DNA from 2 places in the Mesorhizobium sp. M1E.F.Ca.ET.045.02.1.1 genome. Region 1 is predicted to be linked to the other one. Evidence: riboswitches for the same ligand, from Rfam matches in the RefSeq annotation. Region 1 holds a riboswitch; the other holds the start of a gene.
What was found. Region 1 has a riboswitch for S-adenosylmethionine ahead of EJ070_RS04750 (O-succinylhomoserine sulfhydrylase). Riboswitches for the same ligand answer to the same signal wherever they lie in the genome.

Region 1 (7,852 bases):
ACGGCGCGATACATGGGCCACTCCGGTTGCCGCGGCAGGAAATAATTTGTCGCTCTCCGCGGTTTTAGCAACGAAGCGCCGTCTGACCTGCCGACCTTCCGACGCACGTGCAGATAAACAATGTCATTTAAGTGACACATGACAATGTTGGTGTGCGCAAACCGTGCGAGCGACTCGGCCGCGCGCTGTCGACTGATGAAACGGCCGCGGGCGGCCTGTCCGGAGTGACAAGATCTCCATGGAACTGAGTTTCGCAGCCGCCTTTGCCTCGTCAGCCCTTCTTTTCTCCAATCTCGCCAGCATCCTGCTCGCCTCGTCGCGGCTGAAGGCGCCTCGCGTCATCCCTACGCCCGCCGGCAAGCAGCCGCCGGTCTCCATCGTCGTGCCGTCACGCGGCGTCGAGCCGTTCACCGAGGAGACGCTCGAGCGCGCCTTTTCGCTCGACTGGCCGCGCTATGAGCTGATCTTCTGCGTCGCCAACGTAGAAGACCCCGTGGTCAAGCTGATCAATGCCGCCATAGGGCGTCATCCCAAAGTCCCGGCGCGGCTGTTCGTCGGCGATGACAGGATCAGCGCCAACCCCAAGCTCAACAACTGCGTCAAGGGCTGGCAGGCGGCCCGGCACGATTGGGTGGTCCTTGCCGATTCCAACGTGCTGATGCCCAAAGACTATGTCCAGCATCTGATGGCGGCCTGGCGGCCAGATACCGGACTCGTCTGCTCGACGCCGATCGGCTCGCGGCCGGACGGCTTCTGGGCCGAAGTCGAATGCGCCTTCCTCAACACGCTGCAGGCGCGCTGGCAGTACGCCGGCGAAGCGCTTGGCCTTGGCTTCGCGCAGGGCAAGAGCATGCTGTGGAACAAGCCGATGCTCGACGCAAATGGCGGTATCCAGGCTTTGGCCGCCGAGATCGCCGAGGACGCGGCCGCGACCAAGCTGATCAACGGCCTGGGACTGCGCGTCAATCTCGTCGCCTCGCCCTTCGAGCAGCCGCTCGGCCAGCGCCGGCTTGCCGAAATCTGGTCGCGCCAGGCGCGCTGGGCGCGGCTGCGCCGAGTCACCTTCCCGCTGTTCTTCGCGCCCGAAGTCCTGACCGGCGTGGTTGTGCCGCTGATTTTCGCGCTGGTCGCGGCGGCAAGCGCCGGTGTCAGCCTCCCCACCGCGGCGCTTTGCGTGCTGGCGATCGCCTATGTGCCGGAATGCCTGCTCGCCTGGTCCAAGGGCTGGTACCTGTCGCCGCGCAGCGTCACTGCGATGATCGTGCGCGACCTGATGCTTCCCGCCATCTGGGCGCGCGGCTGGCTGGGCGGCGCGGTCGAGTGGCGCGGCAACGCCATGACCATCCGCACCAAGGCGATGACCGAGCTGGAGGAGATCGCCTGAGCCGCGCCCAGGCGATCTCGTCATCAGCCTGCAATCCGCTACTTTGCCGCTTTCAGCGCCTGTTCGACGTCGGCCAGCAGATCGTCCGTATCCTCGAGGCCGACCGACAGCCTGAGCGTGCCAGGCCCGATGCCGAGTTCGGCGCGCGCCTCGTCGCTCAGGTTCTTGTGCGTCGTCGTCGCCGGATGGGTGATGAGGCTCTTGGCGTCGCCGAGATTGTTGGAGATCAGCACGATGTCGAGCGCGTTCTGGAACGCGAAGGCCGCCTGCTTGCCGCCCTTGACGTCGAGACAGATCAGCGTCGAGCCGCCCGACATCTGCTTTTTGACGATATCGGCCTGCGGATGGTCGGCCCGCCCCGGATAGATGACGCGGGCGATCTCCGGCCGGCCGGCCAGGAAATCGGCGATCTTGCCGGCGCTCTCGGTCTGCTGGCGCACACGCAGCGGCAGCGTCTCCAGGCCCTTGAGCAGCGTCCAGGCGTTGAAGGGCGACAGGCTCGGGCCGGTGTGGCGGAAATAGTCGTGCAGGTTCTCGTCGATCCACTTCTTGTCCGACAGGATGACGCCGCCCAGACAACGGCCCTGTCCGTCGATATGCTTGGTCGCCGAGTAGACGACGATGTGAGCGCCGAGCTGCAAGGGCTTCTGCTGCAGCGGCGTTGCAAAGACATTGTCGACGACCAGCCGCGCGCCGATCGAATTGGCTAAAGCGGCGACCGCGGCTATGTCGACCACCTCCAGCGTCGGATTGGTCGGGCTTTCCAGGAAGAACAGCTTGGTGTTCGGCCTGACCGCCTTTTCCCAATTGGCGATGTCGGTGCCGTCGACCAGCGTCGCTTCGATGCCGTATCTGGGCGCCAGCGTCTCGACCACCCAGCGGCAGGAGCCGAACAGCGCGCGGGCCGCCACGATGTGGTCGCCGGCCTTGACGCTGCACAGCAGCGCCGCGCTGACCGCCGCCATGCCGGAGGCGGTGGCGCGGGCGTCTTCCGCGCCTTCCAGCGCGCACATGCGCTTCTCGAACATGTCGACCGTCGGGTTGGCGTAGCGCGAATAGATGAAGCCGGGCTCCTCGCCCTTGAAACGGGCTTCGGCCGCCTGGGCCGTTTCATAGACATAGCCCTGGGTGAGATACATCGCCTCGGCGGTCTCGCCGAAGCCGGAACGCAGCGTCCCGCCATGCACGAGTGCCGTCTGAGGTTTCCAATCGCGCGTTTTGCTCATCGCCCTAATTCCACTCGCAAAGAACAGTCCAAACACAAAAAAAACCGGCCGCGATGTCGCAACCGGTCCATACGGCCTTGCGGCCAACGGTCCTTTAGCGACTTGTTTAACGTGGCTGCAAGCCGACCGGCCAAATCACCACGGGATAACGACCCTTTAGACCCGCGCCGCGCTTGCGTCAATTGCCGGCTTGATTAAGAGGTTTGTACCAGGCAGATACCGCAGACCGTTTGCGGTTTTGCGGCAAGAGCCTGCAAAAGAACCACGCACTTGCCCGGCCTTCGATCGGAGCCAGACCTTGCGGCAGACAGGCATTCTTCCGGACCAGGACATCGCGGCGCTGTTCCAATCGGGTGCGCTGAAGTCGCCGCGCGCGCTCGACACCAACCAGATCCAGCCTGCCAGCCTCGATCTCAGGCTGGGCGACACGGCCTTCCGCGTGCGCGCCTCCTTCCTGCCCGGCCCCGATCATCTGGTGGCCGACAAGCTCGACCGGCTGAAGCTGCATGAGTTCAGCCTCGCAGAGGGCGCGGTGCTGGAAACAGGCTGCGTCTACATCGTGCCGCTGCTCGAAAGCCTGGCGCTGCCGGCGCAAGTGTCCGCTTCGGCCAACCCGAAGAGCTCGACCGGACGGCTGGACATTTTCACGCGCGTCATGACCGACCGCGGCCATGAGTTCGACAAGATCGCCGCCGGTTACCATGGCCCGCTCTATCTCGAGGTCAGCCCGCGCACTTTCCCGATCGTCGTGCGCGCCGGCTCGCGCCTGTCGCAGATCCGCTTCCGCATCGGCAACGCGGTGCTGTCGGAGAAAGAACTGCGCGAGCTTCACCGGGCCGAGATGCTGGTCGCCACCGAGCCGCCCAACATTTCCGGCGGCGGCATCGCGCTCTCCATCGACCTCGACGGCGACAAGGACGGTCTGGTCGGCTATCGCGGCAAGCATCACACCGGCCTCGTCGATGTCGACAAACGCGCCGCGCAGGACGTCGTCGATTTCTGGGAGCCGATCTACAAGAGCGGCGCCGGCGAGCTGGTCCTCGACCCGGACGAATTCTACATCCTGGTCAGCCGGGAAGCGGTGCATGTGCCGCCGCTCTATGCCGCCGAGATGACGCCTTTCGATCCGCTGGTTGGCGAGTTCCGCGTCCACTATGCTGGCTTCTTCGACCCGGGCTTCGGCCATTCCGCCGCCGGCGGCAGCGGCAGCCGGGCAGTGCTCGAAGTGCGCAGCCACGAGGTGCCGTTCATCCTCGATCACGGCCAGATCGTCGGGCGCCTGGTCTACGAGCACATGCTGAAGCGGCCGCGGGCGCTCTACGGCAGCGATCTCGGCTCCAACTACCAGGCGCAGGGGCTGAAGCTCTCCAAGCATTTTCGCGCGGCGCGCTGATCCGCGCTGCGATCAGGCTGTGCTTGCTCAGCCTCGCGCGCCATGCTTGGCTGCGCTTCACCGGCTCCAGAACCTGACTGAGGGAGAACGAAAATGCAGATATCCAGATGGATCGTATCGGCAGCGGCGGCCGCCGTGCTGGCGCTTGGCGCCGGTTCCGCGATCGCAGCGGAAAAGATCAAGATCGGCACCGAGGGCGCCTATCCGCCGTTCAACACCATCACCCCTGACGGCAAGGTCGAGGGCTTCGACATCGACATCGCCAATGCGCTCTGCGCGCAGATGAAGGTCGAATGCGAGATCGTCACCCAGGACTGGGACGGCATCATTCCGGCGCTGCAGGCCAAGAAGTTCGACGCCATCATCGCCTCGATGAGCATCACCGAGGAGCGCAAGAAGCAGGTCGCCTTCACCCACAAATACTACACCACGCCGCTTGCGCTGGTTGCCCCGAAGGACAGCCCTCTCACATCCACCGATCCGGCCGCATTGGCCGGCAAGACGGTCGGCGCCCAGGCCTCGACCACCCAGGCCGACTATGCCCAGGACGCCTATGGCAAGGCCGGCGCTGAGGCCAAGCTCTACCCGACCCAGGAGGAGGCGATCACCGATCTCCAGAATGGCCGCCTCGACGCCGTCATCTCGGACAAGTTCGTGCTAGTCGACTGGCTGAAGAAGGCGAGCGACGGCTGCTGCAAGCTGGTCGGCGACGTCAAGGGCACCGAGACCGAGGCCGGCATCGCCGTGCGCCTGGAGGACACGGCACTGCGCGACAGGCTGAACGCGGCGATCGACGCCATCGTCGCCGACGGCACCTACAAGAAGATCCAGGCCAAGTATTTCGACTTCGATATTTATTGAGGTTGAAGCTGCCGCGCGCCTTACCTTCTCCCCCTGTGGAAGGTGGCCTCGCGAAGCGAGGTCGGATGAGGGGTGTTCCAGGGAACGCCAACGCTTCGCTTCGCTGGAACACCCCTCATCCGTCTCGGCGCTTACGCGCCAATCCACCTTCTCCCACAAGGGGCTAGCGTGCGCACACATTTGCTTCGTGCTGTGGTCAAGCGTGAAGAGGCGCCGTCGGAAAATGGCTTGAAGCGGTTGAATTGTATGTGATTCTGTAGCCGCCATTGTTGATTCTGGAGGTTTTGACGATGGCTTCGTTGCTTGGCTACTTCGGCGACCTGCGCCTGCAAAAAAGGGGAGCATGGTTCTGGAGCGCATGTTTGCGCGTGTCAGCACGGGCATGCGCCGGCTGGCCGACACGCGCGCCGAGAAGGTCGCATTCACACGCCTGTTTCGCAATCGCCACGTGAGCACGCAAGAGATCATCCGCACGGCGGCGGCGCGAACCGCCGAACTGGCCGCCGGCCGCCACGTGCTGATCATCGAGGACAGCAGCGAGATCAACTATGAAGCCAAGGCTTCGCGCAAGCGCGGCCTCGGTCGTGTCGGCAATGGCACCGATATCGGGCTGTTCGTGCATCCGGCGTTGGCCGTGGATGCCGTGGACGGCTCGGTCCTTGGCCTTGCAGGCGCCACGATCTGGCGGCGCGAGGCAGAGAAGGCGGATGACTACCAGGCGCTGCCGATCGAAGCCAAGGAAAGCCACAAGTGGATCGGCACCGCCAAGGCGGCATGCCAGGCGCTGACCGACGCGCCGCAGATGACGGTGATCGGCGACCGCGAGGCCGACATCTACGAAGTGTTTGCAAGGCTGCCCGACGAGCGCACCCATGTGCTCATCCGCGCTGTACGGGATCGGGCCTTGGGCACGCGGGGCGAGCGCCTGTTCGGCGCGATCGCCAAGACGCCGGAAGCCGGCCGCATTGCCTTCGAACTGCAGGCCCGACCCGGCCGGCCGGCCCGCACCGTCGAACTGGCCGTTCGCTTCACCGCGGTGAGCTTGCGCCAGCCCCGCCTTGGCGCCGACAGCCGCGATCCGCGCGAACTCACGCTCAACATGGTGGAAGTGCGTGAGATCGATCCACCTTCGGCCAAGGACGCGGTGATCTGGCGGCTGTTGACCACCCACAGCGTCGAAACGCTCGCCGATGCCTGCCGCATCGTCGACCTGTATCGCTCGCGTTGGAGCGTCGAACAGCTGTTTCGGACCGTGAAGTCGCAGGCCATCGATCTGGAGGAAAGTCTCATCGCCGACGGCGATGCACTCGAACGTCTGGCCGCCACCGCTCTGGTCGTCGCCACCAAGGTCATGCAACTCGTACACGGGCGTGGTTCGCCGGGCCAGCGCTTCCAGGCCGCACACCTCTTCGATCCCACCGAGATCACCGTCCTGGAAGTGCTCATCGCCAAGCTTGAAGGCAAGACCCAAAAGCAGAAGAACCCGCACCCCACGCACACGCTCGCCTGGGCCGCCTGGTGTATCGCCAGGCTCGGAGGCTGGAACGGCTACGAAAAGGAACGCCCGCCAGGGCCCATCACCTTCACCCACGGCCTCAGACGCTTCAACGCCATCACAGACGGCTTCGTTCTGGCCTCGCAAAAATGAGCCCGAAGCAAATGTGTGCGCACGCTAGCCCACAAGGGGAGAAGGGAAAGCCGCCCCTCACAACGCCTTCACCGACACCTTCACCGGCTTTTCGATCTCGAGCGGGTTGCGCAGCGGCAGGCCGAAATCCTTGGCCTCGATCTCGAACACGTCGCCGGCCTCTGTCCTGATGCCGTCGGCGAAGGACAGCGTCGCGGTGCCGAACATGTGCACATGCACGTCGCCGGGCTGGCGGAAGGCCGAGTACTTGAAATGATGGTGCTCGAGATTGGCGATGGTGTGCGACATGTTCGCCTCGCCCGACAGGAACGGCTTTTCCCAAAGCAGCTTGCCGCCGCGCCAGATGCGCGATGCGCCCCGGATGTCGGCCGGCAGGTCGCCGATCAGGATTTCCGGTCCGAACGAGGCATTGCGCAGCTTGGAATGGGCGAGGAACAGATAGTTCACCCGCTCGGTCACGTGGTCGGAAAACTCGTTCGATAGCGTGAAGCCGACGCGGAACGGCGCGCCGTCGTCGCCGATGACATAGATGCCGGCGATCTCGGGCTCCTCGCCGGCGTCTTGCGCGAAGGAGGGCGACATCAGCGCGGCGCCGGGCGCAATCGCCATGGTGCCGTTGCCCTTGTAGAACCATTCCGGCTGCACGCCGATCTCGCCCTTTGGCGGCTTGCCGCCTTCCAGCCCCATGCGGAACATCTTCATGGAATCGGTAAGCTGCTCTTCGCCGTCGCTGAGCTTCTTGTGCATGGAATCGCGCGTCGCGGCGGAACCGAGATGCGTCAGTCCGGTCCCGGTAAGGTGGAGATGCGCGGGATCGGGATGGTTGATCGGCGATACCAGGCGTCCCTTCTTGTAGGCGGCGTCGAGGTCGACCGTCTCGCCGTAGCCCTTGCGCTCGATCAGCGCTACGAGGCCGGTGCCGGTGCGCGCCGCCTCCATCGCCAGCGAATAGACGCTGCGCGCGCCGTTGATGACCCGGGTCTTGCCGCCGCTGCGGGCAACGACGCGGATCGTCTCGGCGTCGTCGAGGATCTGGGAAATCAGCATGATGAGCCCTCTCTCTTTTGTCTTGGCCCGGCTGCCGATGGGCAAACCCTGACCGGCGCGGCCCGGAACCGATCCGTGCCACGGTTGAAACTCTTCGTCCGGATTGCGCTCGCGAGTGTGGTCCTTCAGAGGACTTCTGACGCCGACGGGTTGCCGGCAGCTCCGCGATCTAGAACCCGTATGCCTCCTAAATCCTCGCTCCCGGCCTTAAGCCTTGTTCTTGTTGTAGACGTCGAAGATGACGGCGCCGAGCAGCACCAGGCCCTTGACCACCTGCTGCCAGTCGACATTGA
Region 2 (7,852 bases), 1.6 Mb from region 1:
GGTTTTCCGATCCGTATTTCCCGGAACTGGACCGCTGAGGACCTCTTTTAAGCCAGGCGCTCAGGCCGCTCGGGCGCCATATTTGGCGCGGAACTCGTCATAGCAATCGCGGCGCCAGCGCCGGCCGACGACATAGCCACGTACCAGTTCGGTCGGCGAGTAGCCGAGCGCCTTGGACGACCGGTTGGCGAGATAGCCGGAAAAGGCCTGTGGCAGCCTGCCTTTGAGGATGTCGGCGATGATCTGCCGCGCGATCATATAGGGCGGCACGTCGGGATAGCGGTCGGCGATGTAAGGGTGTTTGCCGATCAGGTTGGCATAAGCCTCGACATAACCGTCGCGGCGGCCGGAAATCGAATTTTCCGAATTGTACTTCTTCCAGTCGATATCCTCCGACAGCAAGGCGCCGCCGCGGTTGGCAAAACGCAGCAGCAGCTCGCGGTCCTGCATGCGCGTGATGTCGCTGTCAAAACCGCCGATCGCAAGCAGCGAGTCGTGCCGGGCGGTGATCGCCGAGCCGGCAATGAAGATCGTCTGCGAGACCAGGGCGCGCTGCAGCGTGCTTTTGTCGAGCAAGGCCTGGCGATTGATGCATTTGGTGCTGCGGTTGCCCTTCACCGAGATGAAGGAACTGATCAGCACTTCGAGCGAAGGGTTCCTGTCGAAGTGCGGCAGCGTCCGGTCAAGGCGATCCGGCAGGTAGACATCGTCCGAATCGAGGAAGGTGACGATCGGCGCCCGCGCGCGCTCGATGCCCGCGTTGCGCGCCGCATTGGCGCCTCGCCATTTCGCGCCGACGTAGACCAGTCTGGGATCGCGAATTTCGGCCAGGGCCTGGGCAGTCCCGTCGGTCGAGCCGTCATCGACGACAATGTGCTCGAAGCGGGTAAATGTCTGGGCAAGAACGCTTTCCACGGCACGCACGACCTGGCTGCGCCGGTTATGGGTCGGCGTGATCACGGTGATCAGCGGGGCTGTGTCGGAAGCGGTCGGCATCTAACTTTCGTCACGGGGCGGATAAACGATATCCAGATGGATCTTGTACCTACCTCTCCCTGTCCGCCCCCGGATGGATTCGCGAAATGTTACAGAAAAGAGTGATCTATGTCATCTGAAGCGTCGCTTCGGCCCAAGGTCAGAGCGAATTTCCCCAAAGTCAGGCAGTTTGAATGCAACACTTGCAGGCGATTTATTCTCAACTGTGCCCGACGAAGTCAGGCACGGTTTCGATCTCGTCGCGAACGAGGCGGGCTGCCAGGCTGAATTGGCCGAAAAATGCCAAGGTATAAAAGGCCAGCCCTACCGCCAGCGAAAACGGAATCTGCCAAGGCGGCATGCCCGTCTGCGACGCATGACTTATCACGCGTCGTGTCGTGCGCCACGACATGGTCCCCCATCGGCTGAACGACTTCGCGATCCGCTGGCTGCGGTTGGGGGCATGAAGCGCGACGAATTTCCGGTCGGCGTCCCTGCCGGTCACCAGCGCGCGCCAACAAAAGAACCGCCAGCCCCGCGGCGAGTAGTGATAGGCGCGCGCATCGACATTGACGATTCTATGACCCTCGCGCCAAAGCTGATGCATCAGCAGCGTGCAGGACACCTTGAAGCCGTTGTGTGCCGGGAACGGATGGCTGGCAATCCAGTCGCGTCGAAAGGCAACGTTGTTGGCATTGATCGCACGTTTCGAAGCAAACCTTTCGTCCCCCTGGGCCATCGGGAAGAACCAGATCAAGGCGAAGGTCCGCGAAAAGAAATCGTCGTACGAAAGGTAGGTATGGCCGTTCACGCAGATGGGTTCGGCATCGTGAAAGGGCGCCAGCAGGGCTGAGAGCCAACCCTGCTGGGGAACCGTGTCGGAATCCATGAAGACGACGATTTTTCCTTCAGCCAAACGCACGCCATGGTTCTTGAGTTCGTAGTACCGGCCGCTGGGGCAGGCCGTGAAGGTCACTTCGGCTACCTGTGTCAGCTGCGGCGCTTCTGCCTCGATGCGGCTTTGCAACGATGAGGTGTCCGCATTTTGTCCGGCATGAGAGATAACGACTTTCGGTCTGGCGAAGCCGGTTGAGGAGACCACAGCGATCTCGCGCGCCAAGGCGGTCAGCCCGACGCCCATCTCGTCCCAGTCTATGAACTGGGCATTTTCCATCTCTACGACAATTGAATAGGTTGGACGTTTGTCGACCATCGTTGCGCAATCAGTTTGCCTGAGCCATATCGCTATAAGGCTCTGGGCCCCGCCGTCAACGATGAGCCTATCGCCTCAACAAAAACACCGCTTGCTGGCCGAAGAAGTTCCAGAACCACCAGGGCATCGACAGACCGATCTTCTGGCCGTTGGCGTCGAGCGCGGTCGCCTTCTCGACGGTAGCGCCAAGCTCCTCGCACAGATTGACGAAGTCGCGGATGGTGCAGAAGTGGATGTTCGGCGTGTCGTACCAGGAATAGGGCAGGTCCTTGGTGACCGGCATCCGGCCCTTGATCAGCAGCGAGAAGCGCACCCGCCAGTGGCCGAAATTGGGGAAGGAGACGATGGCGCGGTTGCCGATCCGGAGCAGCTCGTCGAGCACCAGCTTTGGATTGCGGGTCGCCTGCAGGGTCTGCGACAGCACGACGAAATCGAAGCCCTTGTCGGGGTAGAATCCGAGATCCTTGTCGGCATCGCCCTGGATGACGCTGAGGCCGCGCGCCACGCATTCATTGACGCCGCGCTGCGACAGTTCCATGCCGCGGCCGTCGACCTGCTTGGTCTCCTGCAACAGCTCCAGAAGCACGCCGTCGCCCGAGCCGACATCGAGGACGCGCGAATTCGGCGGAATGAGATTGCTGACGACGTCGAGATCGACGCGCTGGGCGCGGTTGACGCTCATGGGCACACTTCCGATCTTTGTTTTGATGCATGTCGCTCTCCCAAAACCGCTGCGCACTTTTGGGTGAGATGCATCAGGGATCGCGAGCCGCTCACAGGCTGAGCCCCCTGGCGCGGGCTGCGGAGGCAATGAAGCCGTGGATGGCCGCGAACAGTTCCGGCTCGTCGAGCAGGAAGGCGTCGTGGCCGCGATCGGTCTCGATCTCGACGAAGGAGACGGAGGCGCCGGCAGCATTGAGCGCATGGACGACCGAGCGGCTCTCTCCCGTCGGGAACAGCCAGTCGCTTGTGAAGGACACAAGACAAAAGCGTGTCTTGGTGCCGCCGAAGGCATCGGCCAGGCGCCCGCCATGGTCGGCGGCGAGGTCGAAATAGTCCATCGCGCGGGTCAGATAGAGATAGGAGTTGGCGTCGAAACGATCGACGAAGGTCATGCCCTGATGGCGCAGATAGCTTTCGATCTGGAAATCGGCGTCGAAACCGAAGGTCAGCGCCTCGCGGTCCTGCAGGTTGCGGCCGAATTTGCGATGCAGCGCTGCTTCCGAGAGGTAAGTGATATGCGCCGCCATGCGCGCCACGGCGAGCCCCTTTTCCGGGCGCCTGCCGAAATCGAGATATTTGCCGCCGTGCCAGTCCGGATCGGCCATGACCGCCTGCCGCCCGACCTCGTGGAAGGCGATGTTCTGCGAGGAATGGCGGGCGCCGGTGGCGATCGGCAGCGCCGAGAACACGCGCTCCGAATGGCTGGCGGCCCATTCCAGCACCTGCATGCCGCCCATCGAGCCGCCAAGCACGCAAAACAGCTTCTCGATGCCGAAATGGTCGACCAGCATGAGCTGCGCGCGCACCATGTCGCGGATGGTGATGATCGGCAGGTCGAGGCCATAAGGCCTGCCTGTCGCCGGATCGGTCGAGGCGGGGCCGGTGGAGCCGAGGCAGCCGCCGATGACGTTGGAGCAGATGACGAAAAAACGGTTGGTGTCGATGATCTTGCCGGGACCGATCAGCACCTCCCACCAGCCCGGCTTGCCGGTCACCGGATTGGTGTTGGCGACATGCTGGTCGCCGGTCAGCGCGTGGCAGACGAGGATGGCGTTGGAACGGGCGTCGTTGAGCGTGCCGTAGGTCTGGTAAGCGATCTGGAAGGGCGACAGCACCGTGCCCGCATCGAGCTTCAGCGGCTTGTCGGGGCCGAGCTGCAAAACCGGGCTCGACGGATGGTCGGCCTCGTTGTTGGTCCTTGCAGCGCGCTGAGCGGCCATCCCATTCCCCATCCAGTCCGCATCGACTTCACAGATGCGGTGTCCGGCCGGCAGCGGACAACAAAAAACCGGCTTGCCTTCGCAAAGCCGGTTACAGGTTGCAAACGGCCCTTTAGCGAATTGTTTAACGTGGCTGCAAGCCGACCGGCCAAATCACCACGGAAGTTCATTGCTCTTCTACGTCTGCGGAATACGAACGTCAACGGCAGCGGTATGGCGCGCCAATCTTGCGTAATTTGCGCAGATTACATATAATAGGTTAGCGGCTATCTGCACGATCTATTTCGGTCGCTTGACCGCTCTCTGGCATCAGATGGAGGCAGACATGCCACGCAACACCGCAGTTCCAGCGAGCGATTTCGCCCGAAATTTCGCGAAGTATCAGGACGAAGCCATCGCCAAGAAGGTCATCAATGTGACCAGTCATGGCCGGATTGTCGGGGCGTATCTCTCTGCCGCCGAATTCGAGCACTACGAATTGCTGAAGCGCCGCGAGCGCGAAATCCTGATCGTGGGCGAGTTGGATGAGGACACGATCGCCTCCATCGAGACTGCCGAATATGGCGTGGAGCCGAAGTGACGCTGCCGGTTCCAAGGCCGGGTCTCGTCATTCGCTATAGTTTTCTTTGGAGCACTGAACACGACCGTGGCGATGTCGAAGGTGCTAAGGATCGCCCTTGCGCGATCGTTGTCGCCACGCCCCGTGAGGCGGATGGTCACATCCGCACGATAGTGGCACCGATTACGCATCGCCCGCCATCCGATAGTTCCGCATCGATCGAGATTCCGCCGGCGGTATGTCGGACCCTTGGCCTCGACGGCGGCCGGCATTGGCTGCGCCTTGATGAATTGAACCGTTTCCTTTGGCCCGGCTATGATGTTCGACAGCGTTCCGATGGCAGCTATGCCTATGGAATGCTACCGCCGGCTTTGTTCGACCAACTGCGCCGTGGAATCCTGCAACTCCAGCAGGCGCGCAAAGCCCGGGTTGTCAGCCGCGACGATTGACGCCGGTACTTGGCTAAAAGCGCATCGCGCTGAAACGGATACACGCGCTACGCTTTAAGCCTTTGTTTTTGATGCATGTCGTTGTCTCAGAACCGCTGCACACTTTTGGGCGACATGCGGCAGACCTCTCGACATTGCCAGTCACGGCCTGTATTCCCGCTGCGGCCCAGAATAAGGCCTTCTCGACGGATTTGTGACATGAAGCAGGATCAGCCACGTCCGACGCCCCGCGCGGGTATCATGGACATCGAGGCCTATGTGCCGGGAAAGAGCACCGCGCCCGCCGGCGTGACGAAGGTCTACAAGCTGTCGTCCAACGAGAATCCGCTCGGGCCCTCGCCGAAGGCGATCGAGGCCGCGCGCGAGGTGGCGGCGAAGCTCGACGTCTATCCCGACGGCTCCGCCCGCCGGCTGCGCGAGGCGATCGCCGAGGTGCATGGCCTCAACCCGGCAAACATCATTTGCTCGAACGGCTCCGACGAGATCCTGGGCCTCCTGGCGCAGACATATCTGGCGCCCGGAGACGAAGCCGTGTTCACCGAACATGCCTTCATGGTCTACAAGATCTACATCCAGGCGGCGGGCGCCAAGCCGGTGGCGGTCAAGGAAACCGACGAGCGCGCCGACGTCAACGCGATCCTGGCCGCCGTCACGCCGCGTACGAAAATCGTATTCCTTGCCAACCCCAACAATCCGACCGGCACCTATGTGCCGTTCCAGGAGGTGCGCCGGCTGCACGCGGCGCTGCCGAAGAACGTGCTTCTGGTGCTCGACGCGGCCTATGCCGAATATGTGCGGCGCAACGACTACGAAGCCGGCATCGAGCTGGCGGGCAGTTCCGAGAACGTCGTCATGACCCGCACCTTCTCCAAGCTCGGCCTCGGCGGCGCGCGCATCGGCTGGATGTATGGGCCGGCGCATATCGTCGACGCGATCAATCGGGTGCGCGGTCCCTTCAACGTCAACGCGACCGCGATCGAGGCGGGGATCGCGGCGATCCGTGACCGCGCCCATGTCGAGCGCAGCGTGGCACACAACGAGAAATGGCTGGCCTGGGTCAGCGAACAGGTGACCCTGCTCGGGCTGCGCGTGACGCCCAGCGTCGGCAATTTCGTGCTGATCCATTTTCCCGACGACAAGAGGCATTCGGCGGCGGCCGCGGACGACTATCTGAGCGCGCGCGGCTATATCCTGCGCCGCGTCACCGGCTACGGCTTTCCCAACGCGCTGCGCATGAGCATCGGCACCGAAGAGGCCAACCGCGGCGTCGTCGAAGCGCTGACGACTTTCCTGAAAAGCTAGAGCACCATGACATCACCGATGTTCGAAAGAATAGCGCTGGTCGGCATCGGCCTGATCGGCTCGTCGCTCGCCCGCGTCATCCGGCGCGAGGGCCTGGGGCGCCATATCGCCATCGCGACGCGCAGCAAGTCGACCCTCAAGCGAGCCGAGGAACTCGGTCTCGGCGATTCCTACACGACCGAGGCCAAGGAAGCGGCGCGCGACGCCGATCTCGTCATCGTCTCGGTGCCGGTCGGATCGTCCGGCGCGGTCGCCGCCGAGATCGCGCCGGCACTGAAGAAGGGCGCGATCCTCACCGACGTCGGCTCGACCAAGGCCTCGGTGATCGCGCAGATCGAGCCGCATGTGCCGGAGGGCGTGCATTTCATCCCCGGCCATCCGCTGGCCGGCACGGAAAAATCGGGGCCGGATGCCGGCTTCGCCGATCTTTTCGACAACCGCTGGTGCATCTTCACGCCGCTGCCGGGCACCGACCCGGAGGCGCTGGAGAAGCTGTCGGAGTTCTGGCGGCGCTGCGGCTCCAACATCGACACGATGGACCCGCAGCATCACGACATGACCTTGGCCATCGTCTCGCATCTGCCGCACATCATCGCCTACAACATCGTCGGCACCGCCGACGACCTGGAATCGGTGACCAAGACGGAAGTCATCAAATATTCCGCTTCCGGCTTCCGCGACTTCACCCGTCTGGCGGCCTCCGACCCGACCATGTGGCGCGACGTGTGCCTGCACAACAAGGACGCGATCCTGGAGATGCTGGCGCGCTTCTCGGAGGATCTGGCCTCGCTGCAGCGGGCGATCCGCTGGGGCGACGGCGAAAAACTGTTCGACCTCTTCACCCGCACGCGCGCCATCCGCCGCTCGATCATCGAGGCCGGCCAGGACATCGACGTGCCGGATTTCGGACGCCAGGCGGTCGAGCACCCCGACATCAAAACCTGAATCTCAGCAGCCTTCACGGCTCTGTTGCGCTGGCGGCCGGTGGGCCGCCATCATCGCCAGCGTTTCGGCCCGGTCAGGGGCGCCGAGCCGGCCGCCGAAACGCAGGCATTTGAGCGCGGCGGCGGCGCTGGCAAAGCGCAGCGCCTTTTCGGGCGGCATCGCTTCGGCAAGGCCGACGGCAAAAGCACCGTGGAAGACGTCGCCGGCGGCCAGCGTGTCGACAGCCTTGACCTTCGGCGCCTCGACATGTCGGACGCGGCCGCTTTCCCGGTCATGCCACCAGGTTCCGGCAGCGCCTCCGGTCACCGCGACAAAGGCGTCGGTGCGCGAAGCAAGATCGGCGCAGGCGCTTTCCGGGTCGAGCGCGTGGCCGCAGACGATGCGCGCCGCAGGTTCCGAGGCGACGATATGCGAGGCTAAAGGTAAGAGCCGCTCCAGCACCTCGACCGGTGCTGTATCGGCGTCG

Region 2: another riboswitch for S-adenosylmethionine. It lies ahead of EJ070_RS12775 (homoserine O-acetyltransferase); the one in region 1 lies ahead of EJ070_RS04750 (O-succinylhomoserine sulfhydrylase).

Annotation. Positions count from the first base shown of each region.
Region 1 covers NZ_CP034447.1:1,012,759-1,020,610, reverse strand. The annotation lists gene apaG (Co2+/Mg2+ efflux protein ApaG) at 1-14, opposite strand, end outside; gene EJ070_RS04755 (ceramide glucosyltransferase) at 239-1,384, shown strand; gene EJ070_RS04750 (O-succinylhomoserine sulfhydrylase) at 1,423-2,610, opposite strand; SAM riboswitch at 2,685-2,762, opposite strand; gene EJ070_RS04745 (2'-deoxycytidine 5'-triphosphate deaminase) at 2,909-4,003, shown strand; gene EJ070_RS04740 (ABC transporter substrate-binding protein) at 4,097-4,864, shown strand; gene EJ070_RS04735 (IS4 family transposase) at 5,208-6,512, shown strand; gene araD1 (AraD1 family protein) at 6,570-7,559, opposite strand; gene mmsB (multiple monosaccharide ABC transporter permease) at 7,767-7,852, opposite strand, start outside.
Region 2 covers NZ_CP034447.1:2,627,831-2,635,682, forward strand. The annotation lists gene EJ070_RS12750 (DUF1194 domain-containing protein) at 1-38, shown strand, start outside; gene EJ070_RS12755 (glycosyltransferase family A protein) at 61-996, opposite strand; gene EJ070_RS12760 (glycosyltransferase family 2 protein) at 1,196-2,188, opposite strand; gene metW (methionine biosynthesis protein MetW) at 2,256-2,870, opposite strand; gene EJ070_RS12775 (homoserine O-acetyltransferase) at 2,962-4,131, opposite strand; SAM riboswitch at 4,224-4,301, opposite strand; gene EJ070_RS12780 (hypothetical protein) at 4,457-4,711, shown strand; gene EJ070_RS12785 (hypothetical protein) at 4,708-5,139, shown strand; gene hisC (histidinol-phosphate transaminase) at 5,338-6,441, shown strand; gene EJ070_RS12795 (prephenate/arogenate dehydrogenase family protein) at 6,448-7,386, shown strand; gene EJ070_RS12800 (sugar kinase) at 7,390-7,852, opposite strand, start outside.